2 regions of the Lysinibacillus sp. OF-1 genome follow, and region 1 is predicted to be linked to the other one. Evidence: riboswitches for the same ligand, from Rfam matches in the RefSeq annotation. Region 1 holds a riboswitch; the other holds the start of a gene.
The links. A riboswitch is a leader RNA that binds a small molecule or an ion and turns the genes downstream of it on or off. The one in region 1 is predicted to bind cobalamin.
Positions count from the first base shown of each region.

Region 2: it holds a riboswitch for cobalamin, as region 1 does, so the genes downstream of both, NV349_RS02660 (ABC transporter substrate-binding protein) here and NV349_RS10375 (ABC transporter substrate-binding protein) in region 1, are expected to answer to the same signal.

Region 1 covers NZ_CP102798.1:2,132,341-2,148,178, forward strand. The annotation lists gene NV349_RS10360 (hypothetical protein) at 1-12, shown strand, start outside; gene NV349_RS10365 (hypothetical protein) at 27-341, opposite strand; gene NV349_RS10370 (elongation factor G) at 433-2,370, opposite strand; cobalamin riboswitch at 2,553-2,739, shown strand; gene NV349_RS10375 (ABC transporter substrate-binding protein) at 2,903-3,895, shown strand; gene NV349_RS10380 (precorrin-3B methylase) at 3,946-4,623, shown strand; gene NV349_RS10385 (S9 family peptidase) at 4,695-6,683, shown strand; gene NV349_RS10390 (class I SAM-dependent rRNA methyltransferase) at 6,781-7,977, opposite strand; gene NV349_RS10395 (alpha/beta hydrolase) at 8,040-8,957, opposite strand; gene NV349_RS10400 (dihydrofolate reductase) at 9,119-9,595, shown strand; gene NV349_RS10405 (HIT family protein) at 9,654-10,148, shown strand; gene trhA (PAQR family membrane homeostasis protein TrhA) at 10,169-10,804, opposite strand; gene NV349_RS10415 (DegV family protein) at 11,080-11,922, shown strand; gene NV349_RS10420 (GDSL-type esterase/lipase family protein) at 12,357-13,286, shown strand; gene NV349_RS10425 (YpmS family protein) at 13,291-13,872, shown strand; gene msrA (peptide-methionine (S)-S-oxide reductase MsrA) at 13,885-14,418, shown strand; gene msrB (peptide-methionine (R)-S-oxide reductase MsrB) at 14,411-14,839, shown strand; gene NV349_RS10440 (methyl-accepting chemotaxis protein) at 15,362-15,838, opposite strand, start outside.
Region 2 covers NZ_CP102798.1:553,412-569,249, reverse strand. The annotation lists gene NV349_RS02685 (acetyl-CoA C-acetyltransferase) at 1-692, opposite strand, end outside; gene NV349_RS02680 (heterodisulfide reductase-related iron-sulfur binding cluster) at 892-3,126, opposite strand; gene NV349_RS02675 (cob(I)yrinic acid a,c-diamide adenosyltransferase) at 3,397-3,960, opposite strand; gene NV349_RS02670 (adenosylcobinamide amidohydrolase) at 3,973-5,433, opposite strand; gene NV349_RS02665 (FecCD family ABC transporter permease) at 5,430-6,431, opposite strand; gene NV349_RS02660 (ABC transporter substrate-binding protein) at 6,428-7,399, opposite strand; cobalamin riboswitch at 7,545-7,726, opposite strand; gene NV349_RS02655 (acyl-CoA dehydrogenase family protein) at 7,784-9,451, opposite strand; gene NV349_RS02650 (class I adenylate-forming enzyme family protein) at 9,453-10,955, opposite strand; gene NV349_RS02645 (MerR family transcriptional regulator) at 10,948-11,337, opposite strand; gene argS (arginine--tRNA ligase) at 11,586-13,253, opposite strand; gene NV349_RS02635 (YwiB family protein) at 13,253-13,684, opposite strand; gene NV349_RS02630 (YidC/Oxa1 family membrane protein insertase) at 13,858-14,490, opposite strand; gene NV349_RS02625 (hypothetical protein) at 14,515-14,790, opposite strand; gene speB (agmatinase) at 15,038-15,838, opposite strand, start outside.

The sequences.
Region 1 (15,838 bases):
GGCGCATTATAAACTCAAGCCCTCCATCAAACGGAGGGCTTGTTTTTATTTATTTGAAGGGTAGGGGGTAAATACTCTCGTTCGAGCAGCGAATACTCGCGGAAGCAGATGAAATACTCTCGTTCGAGCAACGAATACTCGCGGAAGGAGATGAAATACTCTCGTTCGAGCAGCGAATACTCGCGGAAGGAGATGAAATACTCTCGTTCGAGCAGCGAATACTCGCGGAAGGAGATGAAATACTCTCGTTCGAGCGGGGAATACTCGCGGAAACAGATGAAATACTCTCGTTCGAGCAAGGAATACTCGCGGAAGGAGATGAAATACTCTCGCTCCAGCAAGGAATACTCGCGCAAACAGGGTAAATATTCTCGCTCAAAGCAAGTAAACACCCGCGCAAGCAAACGGCTTCGCGCGGGCAGGATCACCTACTTACAGACAATGCATGGCTGCTTGTGCTTCGTGCCAAGGAACAGAATATCCTTTGCCCTTCGCACAAAAGATGCTGGAGGAGCTGTATTCTGGGTCGGCATTTTTATCGTAGCCAATCTGTGCAATAACTGCCTCTGCATTATGGCACACATCATAGCCATCAAATTGGAGTGTGAGTGCGCCCTTACCATTGGTATAGGCCGCAAAGGTTGTGCTATAGCTCATTAGGGTGGCGACGGGCGCTCGTCCCGTTAGCACAACATCTGTTTCGGATAAGATGGGGTCATCGAATGTGCCAGCAGCTTGCTGTATGTCGCTCATCATGCGGCCGATAAAGTCGTTCGAAGCCTTCATTTTAAAGCGATAATAAGGTTCAAGCAGGATGTTCTGTGCTTGCTCAAGTCCTTGACGTAGCGCACGGAAACTAGCTTCTCGGAAATCGCCGCCCGATGTATGTTCATTATGTCCGCGACCTGTTAGCAGTGTAAAATGAACATCTGTCAGAGGGAAGCCTGTGAGTAAGCCATGGTGATCACGCTCAAACAGGTGCTTTTCAACAAGGCGTTGGTTGCCTACCGATAAATGATCCGCATGGCAGGCATTGCTAAATGTATTACCTACTCCTCGTGGATTGGGCTCCATTAGTAAATGAACTTCTGCATAATGCTTGAGGGGCTCAAAATGACCATAGCCTGTCACCGTCGTCACAATGGTTTCCATATATAAAATTTGGGGCTCGCCAAAGGAGACCGTTAATGAAAAACGCTTCATTAACACCTCTGTCAGTACCTCCAACTGAATAACGCCCATAATGTGCACATGGATTTCCTGGAACTTTTCCTGCCAAACCACACGTAAGGAAGGCTCTTCTGCTTCTAGTAAACGGAAAATTTGTAACACTTCCTTGATATGCTGATGGCCCTCATATTGAACCTTTGCCTGTAGCGTTGGGACAAGCTCATAGGGCTGTGACAGCACAGTAGTGCCGATGCGGTCTCCAATATTGGCCTGACTAAGTCCTTTAACAGCAAAAATCTCTCCCGCTTCAACCTGTTGGACGGTATCAAAGCGACTGCCATTATAGAGGCGAATTTCAGTCACTTTTTCTGTCACTTCTTCAAACGAAAATTCATCCCGAACATGTAAAACTCCCTTGACAGCCTTCATAAATGTTAAACGCTGGTGGCCGTCATGACGAATTTTAAAAACCTCCCCCTCAAACGGTGCATTCACTTCAAAATGGGTGTCTGTTAATAGAGGGAGCTGGGCAAGCAATTCCTTGATGCCCTCATCCTTTAGGGCAGACCCTGTAAAGCAGAGGAAGGCACATTCCTTTTGAATCATGGTCTGTAGCTGAGTAAGACATTGCTCATGCTCCAATGACTCATTCAAAAAGGCATCGAGCAGCTCTTCATTACGCTCAGCCAACCATTCCATGATGCTGCTTGAAACATAATCAGTACGAAGCGGTTCATCGACGAACAGCACCTGCTGGGAACAATCCTTGCGGAGCTGTGTCATAACGGCCTCCACATTGGCTCCTTCGCGATCAATTTTATTGATAAAGAAGAATGTTGGGACATGGTATTTGCGTAAAAGCTGCCACACGGTTTCCGTATGACCCTGTACGCCCTCGACCGCACTAATGATAACAATGGCATAATCCATCACACGAATGGCGCGCTCCATCTCAGGGGAGAAGTCGACATGCCCTGGTGTATCAATCAACGTGTATGTATCGTCGCCTATGTTCATGCGACCTTGCTCGGCAAAAATGGTAATACCACGCTTGCGCTCTAGCTCATGATGATCGAGAAAGGTATCCTGATGATCCACTCGACCACGAGCTTGAATGCTTTGTGTATGAAAAAGTACTTGCTCAGAGAAGGTTGTTTTACCTGCATCCACATGCGCAAGTACACCAATTGTTTTGTACATAACATATCCTCGTTTCTATCTATAGCTATCTTTTCATTGTAACAGAATACTAGCTTATATATTTCTTGTAAAATAGTTCGTATTTTTGTCGAAATAGTGCTAATATAATGATGATTATATATTTAGCAACATACTACTGATTGAGCTACAAATTTTCTTCTGCTAGTCTATCAATAGTATTAATCATTATAGAACGTATTGGTGCAAATGGCATTTGTCATTTGCTTAAAAGGGAAATCGGTGCAATTCCGATGCTGTCCCGCAACTGTAAATGGGGAGTCTGTACAGCATGCCACTGTAGTTTAACTATGGGAAGGCGTATAGATGATGAACCTAAGCCAGGATACCTGCCAGTATGTGTTTTTTGACTAAGAACCACGAGGATGGGGATAGTGATAAAGGTAATGTACCGTTTTTTCACTATGCTACTCTCTTGGCGACAAGAGGGTTTTTTTATGCCCTTCCCACGAATCCTGGTAGCAAAGAAGTCTTTGATTTCTTTCTATAGATGAACAACAAAGGAGAAAAGGACATGAAGAAATGGAAAAGTTTATGGCTGGTGATGGTCATTGCCTTGGTCGCTGTTTTAGGGGCTTGTAATGCAAAGGACAAACCTGAATCAGCAGCGCAAGATGAGAAGGTTGAGCCATCTGAGGCAGCAACGGAAGTAACCATTGACAATAATGAAACAACTCAAACATATAAGGAAGCACCTACAAAAGCGATTAGTTTAAATCAGCATGTGACAGAGATTATGCTAGCGCTAGGCTTAGAGGATTCCATGGTAGGCACAGCTTACTTAGATGATAAAATCTACGAGCCCCTACAAGAAGCATACGATAAAGTGCCTGTGCTTTCTGATCAATACCCAACGAAGGAGCAAGTAATTGATGCCGAGGCTGATTTCTTATATGCAGGCTGGAAGAGTGGCTTTGGTGAAAAGGGTGTTGGAACACCGGAAGAGCTTGAGGAGTTAGGCATTCATACGTATTTACATACGGCTTCCAATATGACAAAGCCAACACTAGAGGATATTTTCACTGATATTCGTAATATCGCAAAAATTTTCCGTATTGAGGATCGTGGAGAAGCCTTAATTGAGCAAATGACGCAAGATGTGGAGGCAATTCAAGCTAAATTACCAAAAGATAGTGAGAAATTACGTGTTCTCGTATTTGATAGCGGTGAAAAGGATGTCTTTACAGCTGGTCAAAACTTTATGAATGAACTAGTGTCAATCGCTGGTGGTCAAAATATTTTTGGTGATGTGGAATCAGGCTGGACAACCGTGTCGAAGGAAGATGCGGTAGACCGTAATCCCGAGGTAGTTGTCGTGATCGATTACGGTGAAACAACGGCCGAACAAAAGATTCAATTCTTAAAAAATGATCCAGCATTAAAGGAGATGGAAGCTGTTAAAAATGATCGCTTTGTCATCCTGCCACTGTCAGCTGCGTCTGAAGGCGTTCGTGCGGCAGAGGCTATTGAAATTTTAGCGAAGGGTTTCTATCCTGATAACTTTTAAAATTCCGAGCTAGCATTGTGCTAGCTCCTTTTTCATAAGGAGCGATATCAATGAATGCATTTCAGAAAAACGTACCAGATCAAACATTTGAAACACTTAATCGTCATGGCGAATTTACACGCTTAGCTGTCAGCCCAGGTATTATTAATAAGCATTATACGCCTGCACAATTTCAAAAAATAGCAGAGATTGCTGGCGAAAAGGGGGCGATTAAGTATTCGGCCTCCTATAGTATTTTAGTGTCCATTCCAACGAGTGCCGTGACAGAGGCTATGCAAGCCTTACGAGAAGTGGGTCTTTATGTTGCACCATCAGGACCCATCATCGCGATGAAGGCCTGTGATTTTTGTGATGGTGAAAAGATGGAGGCTGCTCCGATAACCGAACAGCTTTATCATGCTTTAGAGGGGATCGAGGTACCTGCAAGAGTACGTGTTAACATCAATGGCTGTGCGTCAGCCTGCTACAATGCAGTCTATGATGATATTGGACTCGTTTATCAGCAGGAGAGCTTTGATGTTTATTTAGGCGCTGTACCGATGGGGGCAAAGGCGCAGGCGGGCATGTTATTTGCGAAAAAGGTAGGTGTCGAGCACATTGAAGATTTTTTGCTACAAATGATGAACCTTTATAAGGAACATGCTCGTCCGAATGAACCCTTTTTTAAATTTTATCGCAGAACAAAATCAACCGAATATTGGGAATTAGTAAAAAAATCAATTAACTAGCAGGAATATTACTTAGGGTGTCGAAGTATTGTAGTAGAGTACAGAAAATGACAATACAAAGGAGCAAGAACATGACATCGAAACAAGGGATTCAACCAGAAGATCTTTACCACTTGAAATCAGTAGCCGATCCACAGCTCTCACCTGACGGGACTGAGGTAGTTTATGTTGAGACACGTATTGATGAGAAGAAAAAAGATTATGTCTCGAATTTGTTTTACATAAACCTGAAGAACAAAACACCACAGCAATGGACATTTGGGGAGGATAGAATAAGTTCTCCTATATGGTCACCTGATGGTAGTCAAGTTGCGTTTTTATCCACTAGAACAGGCAAGTCGCAAATTTATGTTCTTTCAAAAGCAGGCGGAGAGGCAAAGCAGGTGACATATTGTAAAAATGGTGTGACATCACCTGTGTGGTCACCATGCGGCAAGAAAATGGCCTTTTCTATCAAGCTAGGTAAAGATGAAACGATTTTGGATAAGGTAACGGATGAAAAGAAAGAAGAAAAAGAACTAAAGCCTCTAGAAATAGACAAGATGAAACATAAATCGGATGCTGCAGGTTTTTTGGATATGGAGCAGTTTAGTCAAATTGCGATCGTCCATTTAGAATCGGGCGAGTTAGAGCAAGTGACGAAAGGAAACAATCATGTCCATCTTGGTACATGGTCACCTGATGGTCAATATATGACGTACTTAGCTGATGTCGCAGAGGATACAGATTTTTCATTTAAGAGCGATATCTATTTATTAGATGTAGAAACAAAGCAAGCGCGTCCGTTAACAGAGGGAACAGGTATGTATTACCAAACGTCATGGTCTCCAAACAGTCGCTTCATCTCTTTCATAGGTAGTGAAAGAGAATTTGAAAATGCTACACAAGCAAAGCTATGGCTCTATGATTTGCAACAAAATCTGCTGACATGTGTAACAAGTGAATTTGACGCCCCTATTGGGGATTTTGCAATCGGCGATTTTCTTCAAGGTGTGGTGTCACCACGTGTTCAATGGTTGAATGATAATCATAGCTTCTACTTCCAAGTAACAGATCACGGTAATGCTGCGATTTATTTCGGAAATATAGATGGTGAAATCTATCCAGCTATTCACGATGATCAATATGTCTATGGTTTTTCACTTGATGCACAACATGATCAAGCAGTCGTAGCCATTAGTACAACGACGAATCCTGGCGATTTATTTTTCGTCAACCTAAAAACGGGTGAAAAAGAACAGCTGACGTCCATCAATGAAGAATTTTTAAAGACGAGAGCATTAGCTGTTCCAGAAGCCATTGAATTTGAGGGAGCAGAGGGCTGGAAGGTAAATGGTTGGATCATGAAGCCAGTTGGTTATGAGGAAGGGAAAAAATATCCTCTAGTGCTTGAAATTCATGGCGGGCCACATGCGATGTATGCCAATACTTATTTTAATGAGTTCCAAATTCTAGCTGCACAAGGATTTGCGGTGCTATATACGAACCCACGTGGCAGTCATGGCTATGGTCAAACGTTTGTTGATGCAGTGCGTGGTGATTATGGTGGCAATGATTATGAGGATCTAATGGCGGCTGTGGACTATGTGCTGGAGCACTATGATTTTATTGATGCAGACCGTCTTGGAGTGACAGGTGGGAGCTATGGCGGCTTTATGACCAACTGGATTGTTGGCCAGACGAATCGCTTTAAAGCAGCTGTGACGCAGCGCTCTATTTCGAACTGGATTAGCTTTTACGGTGTCAGTGATATTGGGTATTACTTTACAGATTGGCAAATTCTTGCGGGACTTGACGATATCGAAAAGCTTTGGCATCATTCACCGCTGAAATATGTCAATAATATCGAAACACCATTGCTCATTTTACACGCTGAAAAAGACTATCGCTGTCCAATTGAGCAGGCGGAGCAATTATTTATCGCCTTAAAGCATCGTAAAAAAGAAACAAAATTCGTGCGCTTCCCTGAGTCCAATCATGAACTGTCAAGGAGCGGAAAACCAACTTTAAGAATCAATCGACTTGAATATATTCGCGATTGGTTTGTGAACTATCTATAAGCAGTATTCAGAGGTGACTTAAGAAATGAATTTCTTAGGTCACTTTTTTATATAAAAAGACAGAATCATAAAGAAATGATTCTGTCTTGAATTCCTGTTAGTCCATTTTTTGAATAAAGACGACCTTCAAATAATTAAATTCAGGGTATTCACGTGAAACACGGAAATCCTTTGGTAAACCGTATTCCTCTACAATTTTATAGCGTGTACGAGTTTCTTTAAATGCTTGGTCAATAAAGCCTTTAAACTTTTTCATCCCAAAGCTAGCATTATTTGTGGAAGCGACAATGATGCCATTTTTAGCGGTAATAGCAATGGCATCCTTCAGTAATTTAGGGTAGTCCTTTGCTGTTGAAAATGTCATTTGCTTCGTACGGGCAAAGCTAGGTGGGTCTAATACAACCAGGTCAAATTGTAAGGCGTGACGCTGCGCATATTTAAAATAATGGAAAACGTCCATTACTTTAATATCCTGTGCTTCATAATCAATTTGATTCACACTGAATTGCTCAATGGTTTTGGCAAGACTGCGTTTAGCTACATCCACACTTGTTGTTTTCATGGCGCCTCCTAGAGCAGCTGCCACTGAAAATGCTCCTGTATAGGAGAATGTATTAAGCATGTTTGTATGGTTTGCATAACGCTCACGAATAGCCAAACGTACCTCGCGTTGATCAAGGAAAATCCCCGTCATCGCTCCGTCGTTTAAATGAACTGCGTATGTCATACCATTTTCCTTCACCATGATTGGAAATTCACCAGGCGTGCCCATCACAAAATCATCCTGTTCAATATACTGCCCTTTGCTATCAAAGCGTTTTTTCTCATAAATAGCTTGGTAGTTCACCGTCTCAGCGAGCGCCTCATACACGACATCTTTCAAGGAGTAAATGCCCTCACTATACCAGCTCACCATGTAGTAGCCATTAAAAAAGTCAATCGTGAGACCGCCGATGCCATCTCCTTCACCATTAAATACACGAAAGGCTGTTGTGTTTTCATTGTTGAAAAATGCTGCACGATTGTCGATGGCTTTTTTGAATTTTTTCATGAAAAAAGTCTTATCGATGGTTTCGTTCACGTCAGTTGTTAGCACCCAGCCAATCCCTTTATTTTGAATACCGTAGTATCCTGTACCAATAAAACGATTATGGTGATCCATGAGCTTGAGAAGCGTACCTTGCTCAGCAGGTAGGCGTCTTGCATCGACCGCATCCTTTGAAATAAGGGGATAGCCTTTTTTTAATTGCTCAGAATAGGGCAGTTGTATTTGTAATGTCATTGTTTGTGTCATCATGTCATCCTTTAAAAAACGTTTTGCTCTATTATCGCACTGTTTGAGCTGGATAGCCAAACTTATTTCAAGAATTCCACAATTTTTGCCACCGTTTCGTTTGTGGCATCTTCAAAATAATTCATTTTACTGAAATAACTATGAATTAAACCTGGCATTGTGACATGTTCTACTGCAACGCCACCAGCTTTTAGTTTTTCTGCATAGCTTAGTCCTTCATCATAGAGAACATCGGCCTCAGCAGCTATGATGATTGTTTTAGGCATGTTACGAACATTCTCTAGCTGAAGAGGGGACACGAGCGGGTTTGTAAAGTTTGCTTCATCTGTATAATGCTGAGAGAACCACTGCATGCCCTGTGCATCTAAGCCGTAGTTTTCACCAAAAAGCTGATAGGATTCCGTTGTAAAGTCGACATTTGTCACGGGATAGATTAGTGCTTGAGCTTGTAACGCTGGACCACCCAATGTAGTAGTTAAGTAAGCAACAACGGTAGCTAAATTTCCACCTGCACTGTCCCCAGCAACAGTTAAGCGATTGACATCTCCACCAAAGGCTTTGATATGCTCAGACACCCATACTAAGCTATCGTAGGCATCATATAAGGGAGTTGGGAAGGGGTATTCTGGTGCTAAACGATAGTCTACTGATACGACAATCGCCTGTGCTTGGTCTGCTAATAGCTGACAGCCTGCATCGACAGACTCTAAATTGCCGTAAACCCAGCCACCACCATGGTAATAAACAATGACAGGTAATGTTTTGTCAAGGACAGGCGTATAGAGACGAAGTGTAATGGCAGCTCCATCTCGCACCGTAATATTGTAATCCTTGATGGATGCTAGCTTTGGTCTGTGTGGTGATTGCCAAAGCGTAGCTGTGCGCATTGTTCTTGCTTCCTGTGGGGTAACTTGGTAATAAGGTGTGCCCGTATGCTGGGCTTCAATATAATGAACAGCTTCTTTTCTTAAAGTAGTCATCTTCATCATTCCTTTATCGTGACGTTGGATATCTCTATTATAAACTATTCATATAATTTTACTAGGATTTAATTTTATAAAAAGAAAATTCATTCATAAATGAGGTGAAATACGCTCATTATGTTTATAATAAAAAAGATGAAAGTATTTGGAGGGACAGTATGATTTCTTTAATTGTGGCACATGATGACAACCATGTCATTGGTTATAACAACGGGATGCCTTGGCATTTACCAGGAGATTTGCAGTATTTTAAAGAGAAAACAATGGGTAAGCCGATGATAATGGGACGTAAAACATTCGAATCCATTGGTCGTCCACTTCCAGGGCGTCGCAACATTGTCATTACGCGCGATGAGAACTACCAAGCGGATGGTATTGAAATCGTGACAAGCTTAGAGGAAGCATTAGCACAAGCTGGAGATGTACCTGAAATCATGATTATTGGTGGTGAGCAAATTTTCCGTTTAGTAATGGAGAAGGCAGATCGTTTATATATTACAAAAATTAATCATGCCTTCCAAGGAGATACCTATTTCCCAAGCTATGAGCAGGATTTTATTGAAATATCATCAGAAAAGCCTGAAACAGCACCAGAAGGCTATACATTCCAATATCAAATTTTTGAACGTAAATAGTGGTGAGACAAGCGCGGTTTTAGTAGACCGTGCTTATTCTGTGTTTAGGGGAGATTCGATGGGAAAAATAACATTATTGAGTGGAGAAATGGCTCATGTTGATTGTTTGAGCTGTGCAATCACAAGTGGACAAATTGAACCCAATGGAGGTGTTGTCGTTGAAACGGATTATTTTCACGCTCACCAGGATGTAGCGTACCCCATAAAGGGATTAGTCATTTTAGCTTCAAAACGTCATATTCATGGCTTTGATGAATTAAAAGAACATGAAAAAATGGACTATATTAACCTCTTAACAACAATTAGAAAGGCTCAAAGGGAAGTATTAGGTATAGAATATGTTTATTACTTTTACAATGAAGATACGACACACCACTTCCATACTTGGATGGTGCCTCGCTATGAGTGGATGAATGGATTTGGGCGTTCTGTTGAATCCCTGAGGCCAATTTTACTGCATGCTAGGCATAAATTGAATGATGAAGAGAATGACAAAGAGGTAAAGGAAGCCATTGCGCTTTTACGAGAATCCATAAAAAAACGCTCCTTATGAAGGGAGCCTTTTTTTATAATTTATAAATAGAAATAGACACAAGCATACATAGAAGCACAGCCCGCCAGTACAAAAAGGTGCCAAATCGCATGGTTGTAGGGTAGGGAGCGCCATGCATAAAACATTGCTCCAATGGTATAGAATAGCCCACCTGCTAGCAGCAAAGCAAAGCCATAAAAACCTAAGTAGAGATAAACGGGCTTAATGGCGAAAATAATTAACCAGCCCATACCAATATAAAAAATCAAGGAAAGTACTTCGAAACGATTAATAAAGAAACATTTAAACAGCACACCGAGTACAGCGAGTGACCAAATAATACATAATAATGTCAAGCCTAGTGTGCCACCAACAGCAATTAATAAAAACGGCGTATAGGTGCCGGCAATTAAAATATAAATGGACGAGTGGTCCAAAATAGCAAAAAAGTGTTTATATTTTCCTGGCATACTGTGTAGCAATGTAGACATTAAAAACAAAATGATGACAGACGCACCAAAAATGCTAAAGGTTGTAATATGTAGTGCATTTCCTGTTTGGACGGCTGCTAACAATAAGACAACCAGTGCCGGAATACTAACAACGAAACCAATACCGTGTGTAATGGCATTCCATAGCTCTTCTTTCCATGATTTATAGTCAAATGAATCCACCATTTGAAACACTCCTTTCGTTCATGTATTTACTATACCCCAATAATTTATTCTTGAACATTTACATTTGTCATATATTTCATATCAAAAATGTCATAAGGCTGTCATATTCTTTGAGGGGCATTGATAGACAAGAGGTGGGCGAAAACGCTATAGTATCCAAGGTAGCGTTTACATGCAAGTTAGGACAGGGCATTACCTAATGACAAATGTCATGTTTACATAATGATTCATTAGTCTATATAATAAATTTTAATGAAGTAAAAGGATGTGTCGAAGTGGGACGAATTCATATAATAACGGACTCAACTTGTGATTTAACAAAAGAAGAAGTAGCACAACATGGCATACATATCGTGCCTTTAACGATTCAAATTGATGGTCAAACATATACAGATGGTGTGGATTTAGAGCCACAGTCTTTTTTAGGCTTAATGAAAAATGCGAAAAATTTACCGAAAAGTTCACAGCCAGCTCCAGGGAAATTTAAAGAATTATATGATGAGCTTGGAAAAGATGGGGATCGAATTATCTCCATCCATATGACAGGTGGTATGAGCGGAACAGTGGAATCGGCACGCCAAGCGGCACAAATGACAGACGCTGATGTAACAGTCATCGACTCACGCTTTATAGCGATTGGTCTCGCTATTCAACTACGTGAAGCCATCCGCATGCGTGATGAGGGCGCAACCGTAGAGGAAATTGTGGCACGTCTGGACAAAGTACGTGACAATACCTACCTATATGTTATTGTAGATACGCTTGAAAACCTAATTAAAGGTGGTCGAATTGGTAAAGGAAAGGGCTTTATCGGTTCACTTCTAAACATCAAAGTCATTGCCAACCTTGAAGGCGGCGTTTACAACCCTGTATCAAAAGTACGTAGCCATAAGCAGGTAGTCAATTACTTATTTAAACAATTTCAAGAAGACACAGCTGGAAAAACAGTCAAGGCAGTGGGCATTTCCCATGCAGATGGCCTATTAACGATGGGCAATCCATTAAAAGCCTTAATCGAAGAGACGGGTTTTAACGATGTAGAAATTGCATTCACATCCCCAATCATCTCGACACACACAGGCCCAGGAGCCATCGGTTTTATTTATTTTGCAGAATAATAGTGAGGAGCTACTACATAAGTAATTGTAGTGGCTTTTTTTCATGCTTAGATCATATTGGACACATTCGAGAGATGAGCGTTTTGTACGACTGCACTCTAAATAAGAGCGCTTTACCGCTAAAGAAGAGTAGCTTCGCATTTGCCTCAAGGCTGAGCGGCTTCGAATGAGGCATGAGCGCATTTGCCTCAAAGCTGAACGTCTTGGAATCAGATGAGAGTACTGCCATCAAAGGTGAGCGACTTTACTCGAAATAAAAACACTTCACCACCAATCATGAACAAACACTAGCTATTCCTATTATAAAGCCACATTACCCAGTGAAGAAACTTGGCAGGAGCACAAAATTATGGAGAACTAAGGGTTAGTCACTTTTCATTGCGGCATGAACTATTCTATAATAGAAGTAATAGAAAGGGATGGAAGGTGGTCAAATGGACATTTGGCGATTTATGTTGTCGTGTTTGACCGTCTTAGTACTAAGTGGTTGTGCAATATCAATCGATGAACCGAATCCGCAAGCAGAACCTGACGGTGAGCAAGCAGGGACGGAGCAAGATATGACGCAGGATGAGCAACAAACAGAGGATGAGGAAAAACCCTCTAAGAATATGTTGACACAAATATTTGAACATTTTTTTGAGCCATCAGCAGAGGATTTATCGCAAATTGATGAAGAACAAGCAAAGCAACTACATTACTTGGCACTTGGAGATTCGTTAACAGATGGTGTCGGTGATGAGTATAGTCAAGACGGTTATGTTGGAAGATTAGCAGATTCATTGCTCGCATGGCCCTCGATTTCAGATGTAGATGTAGATAATCGAGGCAAACGAGGTAGACGCAGTGATCAACTACTAAAATTAGTGAAAAAAGGGCATTATGATGAAGAGTTGCAAGAAGCACAGCTTATTTCCTTAACAATGGGTGGCAATGATGTCATGAAGGTCGTCAAGCAGGATTTATTTAACTTGAAGCGGGACGCTTTTGATAAGGAGCTGCGAGCATATAAAGAACGTTACAGCAAAATCGTAGAAGGCATTCGTGCAAAAAATCCGACAGTGCCCATACTACTCATTGGTTTTTATAATCCATTTTCAATTGTAACCAATGAGGCGAATGAATTTGATACAATTATCACAGAATGGAATAATGTGATTGAAGAAGTAGCAAGCAAGGATTCCAATGCTTGCTATGTATCAGTAGAAGATTTATTTGATTCAAATGAAGAGCTCGTCTATCATACAGATTTTTTCCATCCGAATGCAAAGGGATATGAAAAAATGACAGAGCGTATATTAGCAGCAATGGAGCAGTGTGGTATGGAAAAAAAGATTAACAAGGCAATAGGCTTCGAGGAGTGACAAAATGAATAAATGGAAAGTCGCGTTTTTCGCCTTAGCAGGCACAGTGCTTTTTGCAATCCTCCTCGTCGTTTTTTTAGCAACTAGACCAGTGGATGGCGTCAACGTTGCGAAGAGTTCAGCAGGTGAAAGTGAAAGCAAAGGGAACGTACTCGTTGTGCAAACAACAACAAAGGAATTAGAATCGATATCGAAAAAGTATTTAAAGGATGCAGCGAAGGGCTCACCTTTACCGCTTGATTTTACAATTGGCAATGATATTCAATTAAGAAGCACCCTAACGGCATTTTATACGGAAGTTCCGATTTCCATGAATTTTGAACCGATTGTAGATGACAAAGGCAATATTATTTTAAAGCAGACGAGAATGAATGTTGGACTACTGAAAATTCCACCAGAAACGACTATGAAAATTATGCGCGATTCGGTGGAATTTCCTTCATGGATTACGGTGCATCCGAATGAAGCGGAAATTTATATCGATTTATCCCGCATCAACATCGCTTCAGGATCACGTGTCCGTGCCAAAGAATTAGACTTACCAAATGATAAAATTCTATTGGAAATTATTGTTCCTGGTGAATAAGGAGTGAAAACAATGGCAAAGCAATACGCAACCTTTGCAGGGGGCTGTTTTTGGTGCATGGTCAAGCCCTTTGACGAAACACCTGGCATTGTCTCAGTGCTATCAGGCTATACAGGTGGACATGTTGTCAATCCTACCTATGAACAGGTATGCTCTGAAACGACAGGTCATGTAGAAGCTGTACAAATCGTTTTTGATGATGAATTATATAGCTACGAGCAATTACTAGCGATTTTTTGGACATTGATTGATCCAACTGATGCAGGGGGTCAATTTTTTGACCGTGGAGAGTCTTACACAACGGCCATTTTCTATCATGATGAGGAACAACGTGAGTTAGCAGAACGCTCGAAGGCAGATTTAGCAGCGTCTGGGAAATTTGATAAACCAATCATGGTAAAAATCCTGCCAGCCAGCACCTTTTATCCGGCTGAGGATTATCACCAGCATTATTATAAGAAAAATCCAATGCACTATGAGCGCTATTCGATTGGATCTGGTCGCAGAGCGTTCCAGGAGCATCACTGGGGGAATAAACATGAGTAAAGAACAACGTTTAAAAGAATTAACAGATATGCAATATTACGTCACACAGGAAAATGGCACTGAGCCCCCATTCCGCAATGAATACGATGATCATTTTGCAGAAGGCATCTATGTAGATATTGTTTCTGGGAAACCATTATTCAGCTCACTCGATAAATACAACTCAGGCTGTGGGTGGCCAGCTTTCACCAAGCCGATTGAAAAAGAGCAAGTAACCGAGCTTTTCGATACATCCCACGGCATGCGTCGTGTGGAGGTGCGCAGTAAAGAAGCCGATTCCCATCTAGGACATGTCTTCCCAGACGGTCCAAGTGAGCAAGGAGGCTTGCGCTACTGCATTAACTCAGCAGCGCTCCGATTCGTCCCCAAAGAAGATTTAGAAAAAGAAGGCTATGGCGAGTATCAATCGTTATTTAAATAATCCAATCCTAGCAAGGTAGCTCTTGCTAGGATTTTTTTGTTTTGTAACCTTAAGGTGATGAATTTACTGATGAGGAGGAACTTGCAAAGTGGAAGGATAGACTTTGCAGATTGAAGGATAAAACGCTCAGATTGGTGGATAGAAGCAGCAAAGTGGAGGATAAAACTCATAGATCGATGGATAGAAGCAATAAAGTGGAGGATAGCTCAGCAAAATGAGAGGAGAGTCAGCAGAGTGAAGGAGAAAACGCTCAGATTGGTGGATAGAACCAGCAAAGTGGAGGATAGAACTCATAGATCGATGGATAGAAGCAATAAAGTGGAGGATAGCTCAGCAAAATGAGAGGAGACTCAGCAGATTGAAGGATAAAACGCTCAGATTGATGGATAGAAGCAAAACGAAGGATAGCCCACCATTTCAACAGAGAATCCTTTATTTGAATGATCGAATCTTCAAATTGAAAGGACAGCCTCTCAAAATGAAGGAGGAACCAGCAAAATGCTGGATCCTCTTTCGAGTGACTTATACTTTAAATTCGCTCACTAGGTTACGTAAGCTATCTGCTTGTTGGGCGAGCTCGGTGGCTGCTGCGTTGATTTCCTGCATGGATGCGGAGCCCTGGGTTGCGGCTGCCGCTGAGGTTACCGTGTTGGCTGCTGATTGCTCGGCATAGGCATTGACATGCACGAAGTCACTTGCTACTGCATTGCTAGAGTCAAGTGTAGTCGCAATTTTATCTACCATAGCTGCGATAATCGTCGTTGTTTCCTCTGTATGCGTTAAAATATTGGCTAAGGATTGGTTCGTTTCATTTGTTACTTCCACGCCTCGGATAACAGTTGTCACTCCTTCATGATTTTGGGCAATGATTGACGTAACTTCCTGCTGGATGGACGTCACAATCGTTGTTACTTCTTTCGCTGCGCTTTGTGATTGCTCTGCAAGCTTGCGAACTTCATCTGCTACAACTGCGAAGCCTCGTCCATGTTCGCCAGCGCG
Region 2 (15,838 bases), 1.6 Mb from region 1:
AGTACCTCCAACGTTGTACCTGCTCTTGGTGCTTCATCTGTATCGACGACCAGTGGTTGTCCTTTACGTTGTGGAATCTCCACTGGTACGATTTCTTCAGCAAAGTAACCTTGTTCAATTGCCGCTAGTGCGCGCTCATGACTGCGAACAGACCAAGCATCCTGTTCCTCACGACTGAGCGAGAATTCCTTAGCTGTTGCATTACCATAGCTCCCCATATGCGGTCTCGCTTTATCGAAAGCACATGTTAAACCGTCATAAAGCATGCCATCCACCATTGTGGAATCTCCCATACGCAAGCCATTTCGACCATTTAACAGATAGTACGGAGCATTGGACATAGACTCCATTCCACCAGCAATAATCACTTCTTCGTCCCCTAATCGAATCAATTGATCTGCTAATGTCACTGCACGCATCCCTGATGCACAAACTTTATTGATTGTTTCTGTTTTTACCGCTGTTGGTAAATTGGCTTTTATCGCAGCTTGCCTCGAAGGTATTTGCCCCTGTCCCCCTTGTAAAACAGAGCCCAAAATAACCTCATCTACTTCGTCAGATGCAATATTTGCTTTCTCTAGCGCACCTTTTATTGCAATTGCCCCTAGATCACTTGCATGTAATGTTGATAATGAACCTCCAAATTTACCAAATGCAGTTCTTGCTCCTGCTAAAATGACAGCTCTATTCAAGTAAAACACCCCTTTTGTTTTACGTACTCGATGAAGTAGTATAGCATTTCATTGACTGAACGCTCGCTCGACTTCTATCGATGAAAAATGGGAGCTTGTTAGTTGCAACTCCCATTTCCATTTAATCTTATTCTACAAAACAATTTTTTATTGTGCAATTTATATTTTTCAGATAACTAAAATATTTCTACAATAGCGATCATTTTTCTGCGTTCGCTTCCGTATTCTCGTCCTGTTGAACATTTTCTACGGATGCTACCACTTCCTCTAATGTTTCTTCTTCAGCTTCCTCAGATGAAGGATCAACAGCCTTCACTTTTTCACCGAACACTGAACGCTCTAGTAATTCTGCTACATCGAATGTGCCAATAGAGTCTTCCACTTCTTTTGCCTTTGTACCATCCTCCAGCATTGTTAAGCAATAAGGACAGCCAGATGAAATAACGGATGCATTAGTAGCAAGAGCTTGCTCTGTACGAGCTACATTAATGCGATTACCAACATGCTCTTCCATCCACATTAAGCCACCACCTGCACCACAGCACATAGCAGTTTCGCGATTTCGTTCCATTTCCACAAGCTTCACACCCGGGATACCGCGTAGAATTTCTCTTGGCGCATCATAAACATCATTATAACGGCCTAAGTAACAGGAATCGTGGAAAACAATTGTTTCATGAACTTCATAATTGAGTGCCAGACGATTTTCCTCAATCAACTGATTTAGTATTTCAGTATGATGATACACTTCGCCATTCCAGCCAAAGTCTTGGTATTCATTTTTAAAGATATTGTAAGCATGAGGGTCGATTGTCACTATTTTCTTCACATCATTTTTCTCAAACTCATCAATATTTGCTGTAGCTAATTCTTGGAATAAAAATTCATTTCCTAAACGACGAGGTGTGTCCCCAGAGTTTTTCTCTTTATTTCCTAAGATCGCAAACTTCACACCAGCTTCGTTTAATAGACGACAGAAAGCTAAAGCAATTTTTTGAGAGCGATTATCGAATGCCCCCATCGAACCAACCCAGAATAGATATTCCATTTCTTCGCCAGATTTTTTTAACTCTTTTACTGTTGGAATATGGATTGTTGGATCAAGATCACGCCAATTCTCTTTTTCTTTACGGTTTAAGCCCCAAGGATTCCCTTGTCGTTCGATATTTGTCATGGCACGTTGTGCATCAGGATTAACTTTTCCTTCCGTCATTGTTAGATAGCGACGTAGGTCGATGATTTTATCAACATGCTCATTCATTACTGGACATTGATCCTCACAGTTTCGACAAGTCGTACAAGCCCAAATTTCTTCTTCTGTAATCACATCGCCAATTAAAGATGGGCTGTAAATATCTTCAATTACTGCGCCTTCAGCACCAGCAGCCATCGCAAGCTGATTACCCTTGGTATTGGCAAAGAATTGATAAGGTACCCAAGGCTTTTGCTTTGTTACAACAGCGCCAGTAAATGTTAAATGATCACGCAATTTTACGATTAAATCCATTGGAGACAGCATTTTTCCTGTTCCAGTTGCAGGACACATATTGGTACAACGTCCACATTCCACACAAGAATACAGATCGAGCATTTGCTTTTGTGTGAAGTCTTGTATGCGTCCAACTCCAATTGAAGGCATATCCTCTTCACTTTCAGCATTTTCTCCTGCTTCTTCTAATGCCTCAAAATCGATAGGCGTTAATGTACCCACACGATCTAAACGATTCATGTAAACATTCAGTGGGCTAACAATTAAATGGAAATGCTTAGATTGTGGTACATACACAAGGAATGTTAATAGAATTAAAAGATGTGCCCACCACATAACATAAAACACTCCAGCAGCTACTGATGCAGGTAGGAAGCCAAATATAGCAGCAATGCTTGAAGCAACAGGCTCCGTATAAGTTAACCCCTCACCATGCCAGATTAATCCCATACCATTAGCGATTAATGTTGAGACCATTAAGCCACCAATGAAAATTAATACAAGACCGTTTTTCCATCCTCTTTTTAGACGCACTAGCTTTTCTACATAGCGGCGGTAAAATGCCCACACTACCGCAACTAAAATCATTAAAACTACAAGCTCTTGGAAGAACGTAAAGACACCATAGAAAATACCTAATGGCAGATGTGATCCTGGTGCTAGTCCTTTCCAAATTAAATCAATGGCCCCTAACTGAACCATCAAAAATCCATAGAAAAACATCACGTGAATTAATCCACTCTTTGGATCCTTTAATAGCTTGTTTTGACCAAATACATTGACCATAATATAGCGTAGTCGCTCTTTAACACTTTCATCAAACTCAACCTTTTTCCCCAATTGCACATACTTATAGCGTGTTTTCAACAGATAGAAGAACAATCCTACTGCATAAAGCACAACCACGACTGTTAAGACTATGTTAGCAATTAATAATGGACTCATGGTTGGTCCCCCCTTTAGTTTGTCGTAATTTTCTCTCTTTGCGGCAAATTTGCTAGTTCATACGGAAATGTGCGTCACTATATCAATATATTCCTATTCTAATAAATGAGTGAGCATTCAGTCAACATAAAACGGAAATATTTCTGATAATTTTATATTCTTACACTTTACAAGAAAAAAAGCCACCCTGAAATTTATTCAAAGTAGCATTTTTTTACTTTTCCTTTTTAAAATTTAATTAATAAAAGCTGCGACATTCACATAACAAGTTTATTTTTTGAAGACATTGCCACTGCGAATGTATTCAATATCTGCTACGTTTAATCGAGCATTTACAACACGTGCGGCTGCAAATAAATAATCTGATAATCGATTTAAATATTTTTGTACAACTTTCGGCACGTCCTCCACTTCTTTCATAAGTGTCACCATTTCACGCTCTGCTCGTCGTGCAACTGTACGAGCAATGTGTAAAGTTGCAGCTGCTGGTGCGCCACCTGGTAAAATAAAACGTTGTAATGGTGGTGCCTCATCTGATAAAGCATCTATACGAGCTTCCAGCACTTCAATCGGTTGCTCTGTTAATTTATAGTGGCGTTCTTTCATCACATTGGCAAGGTCACCACCAGCATCGAATAGTTCATGCTGAATTGTTTCAAGATCTGTTAAAATATCCTTAAAAAGTGCTTGATCTAATTCACTTACTGCCTTCCCGATAAAAGAGTTTAATTCATCAATCGCCCCGTATGTTTCAACACGTAAGCTATCTTTATCAACGCGTCCGCCAATTAGACTTGTTTTCCCCGTATCGCCTGTTTTCGTGTAAAGCTTCATTTCTCTCATCTCCTAAAACTGATTTTTATAATTTCTGATGGCCTGAACTGTTGTTTCATAAACACCCTTGGCAATCATTTTACCAACTTCCGTAATCGGGCCACCATACAGCATTTCTTCCCCTTTTTGAGTTGCTGCAATTAACAGACTATCTGTAGCAGTTCCTGTAGCAATAGTTCCACTACGCTCGTCACGAATATCTTCTGATTGCAAAGCTTTTGTTTTCGCCTCTGTAGCTGTCATCAGTGCCTGGAAAAATGCCTCCTCCGATAAACAGCCATTGATTATGATCCATGTATTGATAGTACCAATATATGGATCATCCTGTCTTTCGTGTACACGTGATACATCAACCGCATTGCCCACACCAGCTGTTACAGCTACTATCATACTGCCAAAAGGCGCTGAAAATTCATTGATGGCAACAAGAGCTGTTGGCACTGCTGTCAGCATCACAACAGTACTTGTTGGGGAAAAATTCTCTCTTTGCAAAAAATCACTAACTTCTCTTTTTACATCACTTATCACATAATCACCAGGTACAGAGCGGTTTAACAAGCAATTATGCCAGCCAATACCTGGGTTATGAACAGCAGAGGACACTGTTTTTAACGGAATCTCTGATTGAAGTTGAATATAGTGTTCCGTTATCATGAAATGTTCTTTTTTGATGACAGCTCGCTGCTGGTAATCAGTTGTTGCGGGCATCATTGTAATTTGAGGTTTTGGTATTTCGGGATGGGCATATGTAGCCACTCGTGCTTGATAAACTTCTTCAATTTGGGAGGCTATTAATACTTCATGCGGTACTCCAAGTGCTCTCATTTGCCCACCCTCCATAAGCAATAATTCATCACAATAGAGAGAGGCTAAATTCATATCATGTAGTACCATAACGACCGTTAAACCACACTCCACAGCTTCCTTCCTGACCATATCTAAGATTTGCCGTTGATGTGCAATGTCTAGATGATTGGTTGGCTCATCCAGCAGTAGAATTTCTGCTGTTTGCGCTAATGCCTGGGCAACAAATACTCTTTGTTGTTCACCACCCGATAAAAATTCTAACGGGGTGTGCTCATAGCGTTTCACACCTGTTTGCAGCATGGCATGCTGAACAGCCTGTTCATCCTGTTCAGACCAACTTGAGAAAAAACCTGTTTGATGGGGGTAGCGCCCTAGTGAAATGGCCTCCCTTACACTGTTTGAGAAAGCATTTGCATGAAGCTGTGGTAGTACAGCCATCTTTTGCGCCAAAGCACGGGCATTATAAGAAAGGATATTTTGTCCATCAATTGTGATTGTTCCAGCAGTAGCTGGTAATATCCCACTCATTACCTTTAATAATGTGGATTTCCCACTACCATTCGGTCCCAGAATACCAAGAATTTTCCCTTTTTCCACAGTAAAACTAATGTCCTTGACGATTGGTACATCTTCATAACCACCTGATAGATGTTCGACAATAATCATGCCCGTACCCCCTTACTTCTTCGTTGCTTATAAAAAATATAGGAGAAAACAGGTGCACCAATAAACGCCGTAATAACACCAATAGGTAGCTCTCTTGGCACAATAATTGTTCGTGCTACTAAATCGCAAACAATGAGTAAAGTTGCGCCATTGAAAAACGATAATGGCAATAAATGGCGGTGGTCAGAACCCCAAATCATCCTTGTCATATGCGGTACAACTAATCCTACAAAGCCAATTGTGCCAGAAACCGCTACAGCAGCTCCTGTTAACATGGAGCCACCCGCTAAAATCAAATACTTACTACGTTTCACATTGACACCTAAATGCTTCGCGCGCTCTTCACCATATAACAAAACATTTAGCTCTCGTCTTTGCGTCCAAAGCATAATGGAACCAACAATAACAAATGGCGTGATCATTTGGACATATGGCCATCCACGCATTGACACAGAACCTAGTAACCAGCCAATTACTTGGCGTAGCTCTTCTCCAGATAAAGCGATCATTAATGAAATGAGAGAACCTAGAAATGAGCTAAAAATAACACCTGTTAAAATTAACGTTTCCATCTTCAATGAACGGTCTACCATTCTAGCAAAGCTCATGACCACTACCATCGTGATGATTGCGCCTATCATACTAAAAGTGGGTAGGGCATACAAGCCTACGACCGGTATAGATATACTAAAAAAAATCGTAATAACAGCACCAACAGATGCCCCTGATGAAACGCCTAATGTATATGGATCTGCCAATGGATTTTTTAACAACCCTTGGAAAGCTGCTCCAGCAATGGCCAAAGAAGCTCCCACTAGTCCCGCTAACAACACGCGTGGCAGACGGATTTTCCAAAAGATATTAGCAGCCGTTTCATCAACTGCTTGATTCCATAAAACTTCTAACGGAATATGAACTGAGCCTATTGCTACGCCACACCAGATACTAATGACAAGAAGCGTACATGTTAGTACATAGGCTAGTGCTATTTTTTTCACTTAAATACCTCTGGATAAATAGCTTTTGCTAATTCTTCAAGACCTTCTCCTAAACGGGGACCTTGACGACTTGTTGTGCTTTCATCTACTTGAACGATTGCCTTATTTTTCACGGCATTAACAGTATCGAAACCAGCACGTTGTGGTATTTTTGTTAAAATATCTGGTACATAATGATATGTCACAACGATGACATCTGGGTTTTTCGCAATAATTTGTTCTGAACTAATTTCATACCAATCCTTCGCATCTGCCGCTACGTTTTCTGCATGAATCATCTCCAGCATAGCATTCATAAATGTGCCATTACCCGCCGTATAAATAGTAGGTTCATCCGATGCTTCGACTAGCACTTTTTTGGGTTCGACATCCTTTACTTTTGTCAGGACATCTTCCACTTTTTCCTTCATATTAGCAATGATTTTTTCAGCCTCTGGTAATTTCCCTGTTGCACGACCAAGTAGCTCAATCGTTGTGTAAGTTTCATTAAAGTCTTGTGCATTTTTTACGACAAACACTTTCAAACCTGCTGACTCAAGCTGTTCAATCGCCGCTTCTGAAAGGGACATGCTAGATTCATGCGAAAACACGATATCTGGCTTTAAGGCAATAATTTTTTCAATATTGTACTCCATGCCCCCAACTTTATCCTTTTCAGCGACTTCTGGTGGATAATCATCATTGTCTGTCACCCCAACTATTTCATCATTTAAACCAAGTTCAAATAATATCTCTGTGTTACTTGGAATAAGAGAAACAATTTTTTCAGGCGGTGCTTCAAGTGTAACATCCTTGCCAATGGCATCTGTTATGGTCATTGGGAATGTTGCTTCATCCACCTGTGGAGTCTCTTGCTGTGTTTGCTGCTCCGTAGCTACTGGCTTGTCATTTTTGGCTTCTTGCCCGCATGCTGCTAACAAACCTACTGCTAAAAATGCTGATAATCCTATTTTCCAAAATTTCTTCATGTGAATCCTCCTTTGTTGATCCGTGCGTCAATTGGTTAGAAATATTTTCTCCATCAAAATAAGACCCCTCATCTTCGAATGATGAGGGGTCAAAATCGCACCAAAAAACTGATACAAAATCCACCACCCTATCCTCGTAGGCTGTCATGTCTATACTATAAAGGCAGGTCTCCTGGCTCGTGCTTATTGCGTTTTTCAAGCCTTCCCGAAATCTTCAGTGGCATTATTTGAAAAAACTCACACTTACAGTGGCGGGACCGCATCGGAATTACACCGACTTCCCTTTTCACTTTACTTAAGTAAAGAACCTTTATAATATTCAGTTGATTTCATTATACATGAAAATAAAAGAAGTCGCCTCCATTCCAGACGACTCCTTGGCAATTATACAATTTCAGAAAAATATTGTACGGTTTTCATTTGTGCACCTATTTGTCGCAATGACCACGTTTGCTCTAAATAGATATCCGCTAGCTTTTCGTACTTCCCGCCAAATTTTAGTGCCCATTCCACCGCTACAACACTTTCATAAAGATGGGCCATCTTTTTCGCTATATCTTTTGCTTCAAAAGTTTTAGTTGCTTCATCTAAAGCGCTAAAAATTTGTAATGTAGCCGCAAGATTTACCAACTGCTCTTCCACAATTTGCACTAGTGGACTATCCGCTAGCTTCTCTAGCCTTGTCTCCATTTCACGGACAAACAGTTCATGTGCATGGAATTTATCCACTAAACGAATAAGTTCTAAAGCCAAAATATTTGCCGTTCCCTCCCATACCGTCAATACTTGTGCATCCCTTAGTAAGCGTGGTGTCACAAAGTCTTCAATATAGCCATTACCACCATGTAATTCAATCGCTTCACTAGCATAATGAACGGCTTGCTCTGCCGTTTCCTTTTTCATAATGGCAATATATAAACGATTCATAATGAGATCTTGTTGTGTTCCCTGCCCACTTGTCACTTTATCGTATAATTGAATAAGATCAAATACTGTCGCTACTTCCACATGCAGCTTAGCAGCAAACTTCCCTAATGTATCCTGGATCATTGGGTATTGTGTTAAGGGCTTGCCAAATGCATATCGATTGGTCACATAATGCTTTGCCTCTAAAAAGCCTCGACGCATAATACCAATCGATGCGACTGCATTACAAATTCTCGAAAGATTTAGTGCTTCTAGCATGTAATAAATCCCTTTATTTTGTTCCCCTACAATATAAGCAAGGGCACCATCAAACTCTACCTCGCCCGATGGGACTGCTCGAACGCCTAATTTATCTTTCAATCGACGAATACGAAGATGATTGGCCGTACCATCTTCATTATTCCATGGAACTGCAAATAACGTTAACCCTTTAGAGCCTGCTTGTGCGCCTTCTAAACGTGCCAACACCATTGCTACGCCACACATACCTACATTGGATGCGAAGTATTTTTCTCCATAGAGACGGTACTCATTGCCTACTTTTCTGGCCTCCACAACATTTGCCCCAACGTCTGACCCTCCTTGACGTTCTGTTAAAAATGTTGCCCCTTCGTATAGCTCCGTCTCTCCTGTTGCACAAACATGTGGCAAGAAACGCTGCTTTACATCCTCATCAGCATAATGATCTAATAGATAAGCCGTAGCCATCGTCAAAGTCACGGGACAATAAAAACCGGGCTCTGCATGAGATAGTAAATAACCTTGTGCAAAGCTATAGACATAATTCCCTTTGTGACCTAACTGTGGAATTTCTTTGTGCACGTAGCCAACAATTCCCGTATTATATGTCTCTTCAATTGTTTTTTTGTAACCGTCATTCACCCAAACCTCTGATACCTCTTCTCCATAAGCATTATACCGTTCAAGGCGGGGCTCTCCCTGCCGATCAGTATGTTTTGCCCTTACGTCAATATCACCTGCACATAACTCACCGAAATCTGTCAGTTCTCTGTGTGCATAAGATAAAAACTCTTTATCTAACATCATTTCTAACACTTTTTGAAGCGTTTCTTCCTCTGTAAAAAAGTTTGTTGCACGCATTTCTTCCTGCTGTAAAACCTTCATGCTATCTCACCTCTTGTCCTTTCAAGGATTGTTTTAAAATTTTGCCTGAAGCATTGCGTGGTAGCGCTTCCACTTTTTCGAAAATACGTGGTAGTTTATACTTCGCAAGCCGTTCCTCTAAATAAGCTTTCAATGCATCCTCATCTATGTCTTGTTTCGTAGCATATACAGCCTTCACGGTTTCCCCCCATTGCGGATGTGGTATACCAATGACAGCAACTTCAAATATCCCTTCAAAGCTTAATAGGCAATCTTCAATTTCCTTCGGATAAATATTGACACCACCTGAAATAATGACATCTTTTTTGCGATCCACAATCCAAATAAAGCCGTCCTCATCCATCCGAGCCAGATCTCCTGTTTTTAACCACCCATCAATGTAAGCAGCCTTGGTTGCTATTTCATCCTTGAAGTAGCCAAGCATATTACCCTCACCAAATAAGACAATTTCTCCTACTTCGCCCACATTTACATCTTCTCCATTGTCATTGACAATACGAAGCTCTGTGCCAAGTGGCGCCCGTTGGCCAATACTCCCAGCCTTCGTTTCATGCTCCTTGCCAAATAACAGTGAGCCACTCGGACCCGCCTCTGTTAATCCATAAACACAGGTTAAATTAGTTGTTCGGAATGCCTGTTGAATGAAGCGAACCTCATTTTGAGATAATGGTGCTCCACCATATACCCACCACTTCATGGAAGACAAATCAGCCGTTTGTAGCTTCGGCATCTGAGCCGTTAATAAATAAGCAACAGGCGCTCCAAAGAAATGCGTCGTTTTTTCCTGCTCAATGGCATCGATAAAAAGGTCTGGTGTAAAGGTTGGTGTTAATACGCTTGTTGACCCTACAAATACGCCCGCCATTAAAAATAAATGCAATGGTGCTGAATGAGTTAATGGCATCATGAGCAATATACGGCTTTCAGGTTTCACTTCCATTTCAACAGCAATCATTTGTGCCACTGTTAAAATATTACGGTAGCTAAATAACACACCCTTTGGTTTTCCTGTCGTACCAGATGTATACAAAATAGTCGAAGGGTCATCTTCTTGTAGCTGGCAATCAATTGTTTGTGTGCTCGCATTTTGAAGCATTGTTTCGTAATGCTGCCAACCTGCTTTTTCTTGGCCGGTTTTAATTTTTAATGGTACAGCAGCTAGCTGTTCCACTGCGGCAAAAATCGCCTCATGAACAACAATCGCCTTCGCTTCGGCATGCTGTGCCACATACTCTACTTCCTGCAATGTAAATTTCGCATTGACTGGAACAACGATTGCCCCGATACGCTGAATAGCAAAATAGCTTACAACAAACTCTAAAACGTTCGGCATAAAGATTAAAACCTTATCATCCTGACTTACTCCTTGCTCTAGCAAAGCATGACTAAAACGTGTTACTTGTTCATCTAAATCACGATAGGTCACTCTTCTGCCATGACAAATAATGGCTTCATTTTTTGGATACTTACGGGCATTTCGTGCTAACAAACTGGAACTATTCATCATGCATCTCTCCCTTTAAAGTAGCTAATTTTTCACTAAACATGCCTTGCATTTGCTGTAATTCCTGTTTCATTTGCGTCAGCTCAGCAATTTTACTCTCAATCTCTTGAATTTTTTGTTCTCCATACTCTACTGTCCGCTCTAATTGCTGAATACCTGAGCGATCAAAATCAAAAAGTAAAACCATCTCTTTGATTTCCTCTAGTGAGAACCCGTAACGCTTGCCTCTGAAAATAAGCTTGAGCTTCGCCAATTCTTTTTTTGAAAAGGTTCGTTGATTGGTAGATGAGCGATCGGGACGAAGAAGACCAAGTTCTTCATAATAACGAATTGTACGAGTAGATACATTGAATTCCTTTGCTACCTCCTGAATCGTCTTCAAAACCATCTCCCCTTTCCTTATTGTCAACAGTATATCATTGACGTTGACGTAAACTTCAACAAAATTTTCGAAATTAACAGAAAAATTAAGTTTGAAACAGCTAATTTTTAGTGCTATCCGTTCCTTGTGCCTTTTTATCTTTCACATTTACTGTTTTATCAACCACTTTTAGAATGTTATCGCCCATTTTTGGCCTTCTAGCCACTAAAAAACCCCTAACATTCATCATGTTAGGGGCTTAAAAAGTATTACATTTTTTCTGGTGCAGATACGCCGATTAAACGTAGTGCATTAGCAATTGTTGTGCGTACAGCTGTAATTAATGCTAAACGAGCCTCTGTTAACTCCTTGTTGGAAGCATCCAATACTTTTTCTGCATTGTAGAAGCTATGGAATGTTGCTGCTGTCTCTTGAATATAGTTAGCGATTCGGTGTGGTGTACGGTGTTTCGCCGCTTCTGCTACCACTCTCGGGAAATCGCCAATCTTTTTCAGTAAATCAATTTCTTTTTCTGCTGTTAACAGATTAAGATGATCTGTTGCTGCAGCAAATCCTTGCTCATTTGCTGAGCGTAAAATAGATGAAATACGAGCATGTGCATATTGTGCATAGTACACTGGGTTTTCATTAGATTGTGATACAGCAAGATCAAGGTCAAAGTCCATATGAGAATCGCCTGCAGTTTTCACGAAGAAGTATCGTACTGCATCAAGGCCAACCTCTTCTACAAGCTCACGCATTGTTACCGCGTTCCCTGTCCGTTTAGACATTTTGAATTTTTCACCGTTTTTATAAAGCTGAACCATTTGAATAACTTCTACTTCTAATGTATCACGATCATAGCCAAGGGCCTGAATAGCTGCTTTCATACGTGGAATATAACCGTGGTGGTCAGCTCCCCAAATATTGATTAATTTATCGAAACCACGGACAATTTTGTCTTCGTGGTAAGCAATATCTGGCGTTAAGTATGTGAACGAACCATCATTTTTAATTAACACACGGTCTTTATCATCACCAAATGTTGTAGAGCGGAACCAAGTAGCACCATCTTCTTCAAAGACATGACCATTTGCTTTTAATTTATCTAACGCTACTTCGATTTTACCGTTTTCATATAGAGACGTTTCAGAATACCAGACATTAAAGTTCACGCGGAAGTTTGCTAAGTCTGTTTTTAATTTATCTAATTCTAAGGCTAAACCGTGTTGACGGAAGAATGCAAAACGTTCATCCTCTGATTTTGCTAAAATAGCTTCACCATGCTCCTCCGCTAATTTACCCGCAATATCAATAATATCTTGCCCATGATAGCCGTCTTCTGGCATCTCCGCTTCCATACCTAGTGCTTGTTTATAGCGTGCTTCTAATGAGTAAGCTAGGTTATTAATTTGATTGCCCGCATCATTAATATAATATTCACGAGAGACGCTGTAACCAGCCATATCTAATACATTACATAATGAATCCCCAACAGAAGCTCCACGTGCATGTCCTAGATGAAGGTCCCCTGTAGGGTTTGCTGAAACAAACTCCACTTGAATCTTTTCCCCAGCACCAGCATTTGAACGGCCGTAGTCAGTACCTTGTTCAAGAGCCTGTGTAATTACCCCAGTTAGGAAATCTTTACGTACTGTGATATTCATGAAGCCAGGACCAGCAATGTCGATCTTTTCAATATCTGTACCTGCTGTATCAAGATTTTCTAAAATAGCTTCCGCAATAGCACGAGGTGGTTTTTTAGCTAATTTCGTTAATTGCATTGCAATGTTTGTTGCATAGTCCCCATTCGCTTTATCCTTTGGTGATTCCAAGTGAATCGATAATTCTGTACCAGCCTCAACTAAGCCTGCTTTTTCAACAGCCTGAGCTATTGCTGCTTTTATAGCCTGTTGTACTTGTTCTACTGCGTTCATCATTGTACCTCCGTAAATGTAATATCTAATGTATAGTTGCCAACGGATTGCCCACCCATTAGTAAATCGTACTGTACATGGAAATCTCCGCTTAATGCCTGTTTCGTAAAGGTCATTTTTTTCGTGTCAATAATGAGTGGCATGGAACCAAACTCACTTTCATAATGCCCTTTTTGTTGCTCAATTATGTTAAGTGGTAAGCGCATATTGACCGAGCCAGCACGCATAATCAGCGCCTTCTCATGTCCTAATTTCATTGTTGTGCGGATAGTTTTATCCTCCTGCACCTCATCATATTTCAAATATAAGCTTCCTGCTTTTTCAAGTAGCTGCCCTTTGAGCCACATTTCATAACTTTCGGACTCTCCATCACTTGGACGAATTGTAGAAATGAGCTTAATGTTCACTTGCGATCTTATTTCGTTCGCCATAATGGACGCTCCCTTTTAGTCTTTTACTATAACCTTTTTATTATAGGATGAATACTCCTGTTTTTTCAAGATAGAAGTCATGTAAAGCATCTCACAAATATAGATGGAGAATAAATAAAAGCTCCTCTCTTTACATAATCGAAAGAGAGAAGTTTCATTTTATCTATACCATTTTATCTATACCATTTTTTAATGATTAATTGTTGAACTATTAATAATATAGCACTAACTGTCCAATAGATAGGGATAATCGCTGGATTGAACAAACTAAAAATGAGGATCATGATTGGATTAATGAACACCATAATCTTCATATTAAATGGTTGGCTTTTCTCTAAGGAGAAAACACTTTGCATCAAATAAATCAAACAAGCAATAATCGAAATGCCAATATCTATCGTACCTAAATTCATCCATAGGAAATTTTCACTTGCGATGATGGTATCTAACTTAATCGCGTAATACAGTGAAAATAATACAGGCAATTGAACAATAATAGGTAAACAGCCTAATAAAGAACTTTTCAATGAATCTGACGTTAATGCTTGCATTTTTTGTTGTACTATTATTTTTTCAGATTCATTTTGACTGTTCTTATATTTAGTGGTAAGCGCATCTAGTTCAGGCTTAATGGCTGACATTAGTTCTTTCGAGCGCTTTTGATGTTTTGCAGATTGAATAAATAGCGGCATTAGAATTAATCTTACTGCAATCGTAATGCCAATGACACTCACTGCATAGCTACCTGTAAATGAATGGATGAAATGAATGAAGTAAATAATCGGTTGTGCTAAAAAGGTTAACAATGATATTCCTCCTAGTTTAAAAGTTTACATGAAACTAGGAGATACACTTTCTTCCTCACTGTTTTCCGACGTCCTAATACATAGAACAAACCACGTTAGCATAGGTGGAGTCCAAGTATTCGTGATATTATAGTCAACTTCAAACGCTTCGTCCTTTACTTCTTGAACCGTTATTTTATTGACCAGATACAGATGCAAATGAACACTTAGCACAGTTAAAACCAAAGAAGCTAATAGCCAAAAGTATTCCATTGTACTGACAATAATGAATAAATCATTGATGAGAAGTGACCAAATCATAATACTCCTCCTTCCTATCACTAATTAAATTAAAGAACCATACATTCTACTGACCAATAGATGACAGTTGTTTCATCAATTTTTCTCTCTTCTATAAAATAGAAACTATTACTTAACTTATCTACGCAACTACGTAAAATAAGTTTCAAATTTATGACGTATAGCTATTCTTCATTTCAATAGAAAATACAAAATGGGGCAAGCCTATAGCTAACCCCATTCAATCAATCTGTTTTCAATGCCTTACTTATTTTACCCAGCCTAAAATCATTTCTCGTAATAATTTAGAAGCTGTGTTTGCCGTCATTTCTGATGAATCATAGATAGGTGCGACTTCTACTAGATCAAAGCCTACAACATTTACACCACTAGCTGCTATCGCGTGGATGGAAGCTAGTAATTCTTTTGATGTAATACCTCCACAATCTACTGTACCAGTGCCTGGAGCGTGTGCTGGATCTAAAACGTCAATATCAATCGTTACATACACATTGCGCCCAGCTAATGTTGGTAAAACCTCTTTTAACGGCTCAAGCACTTCAAATTTTGAAATGTGCATGCCGTTTTCCTTTGCCCATTCAAATTCTTCTTTCATGCCTGAACGAATGCCGAAAGAATAAACATTTTTCGGTCCAATATGTTCCGCAATCTTACGAATTGGTGTTGAGTGAGAAAGTGGTTCTCCCTCATATTCCACACGTAAATCGGTATGTGCATCAAAATGAATGATGGCAAGATCATCATATTTAGCAGAGACAGCCTTCATAACTGGCCAAGACACTAAATGCTCCCCACCCATACCGACAGGAATCTTGCCATCCGCTAATAATGTTTCAATAAATTTTTCGATTTCATCTAATGAGCGCTGTGCATTCCCGAAAGGTAGTGGAATATCACCAGCATCAAAGTACTTTACTTCCTCAAGCTCGCGATCTAGATATGGGCTATACTCTTCAAGACCGATCGATACCTCACGGATACGCTGTGGACCGAAACGTGATCCTGGACGGTAACTTACTGTCCAGTCCATTGGCATGCCATAAATAAC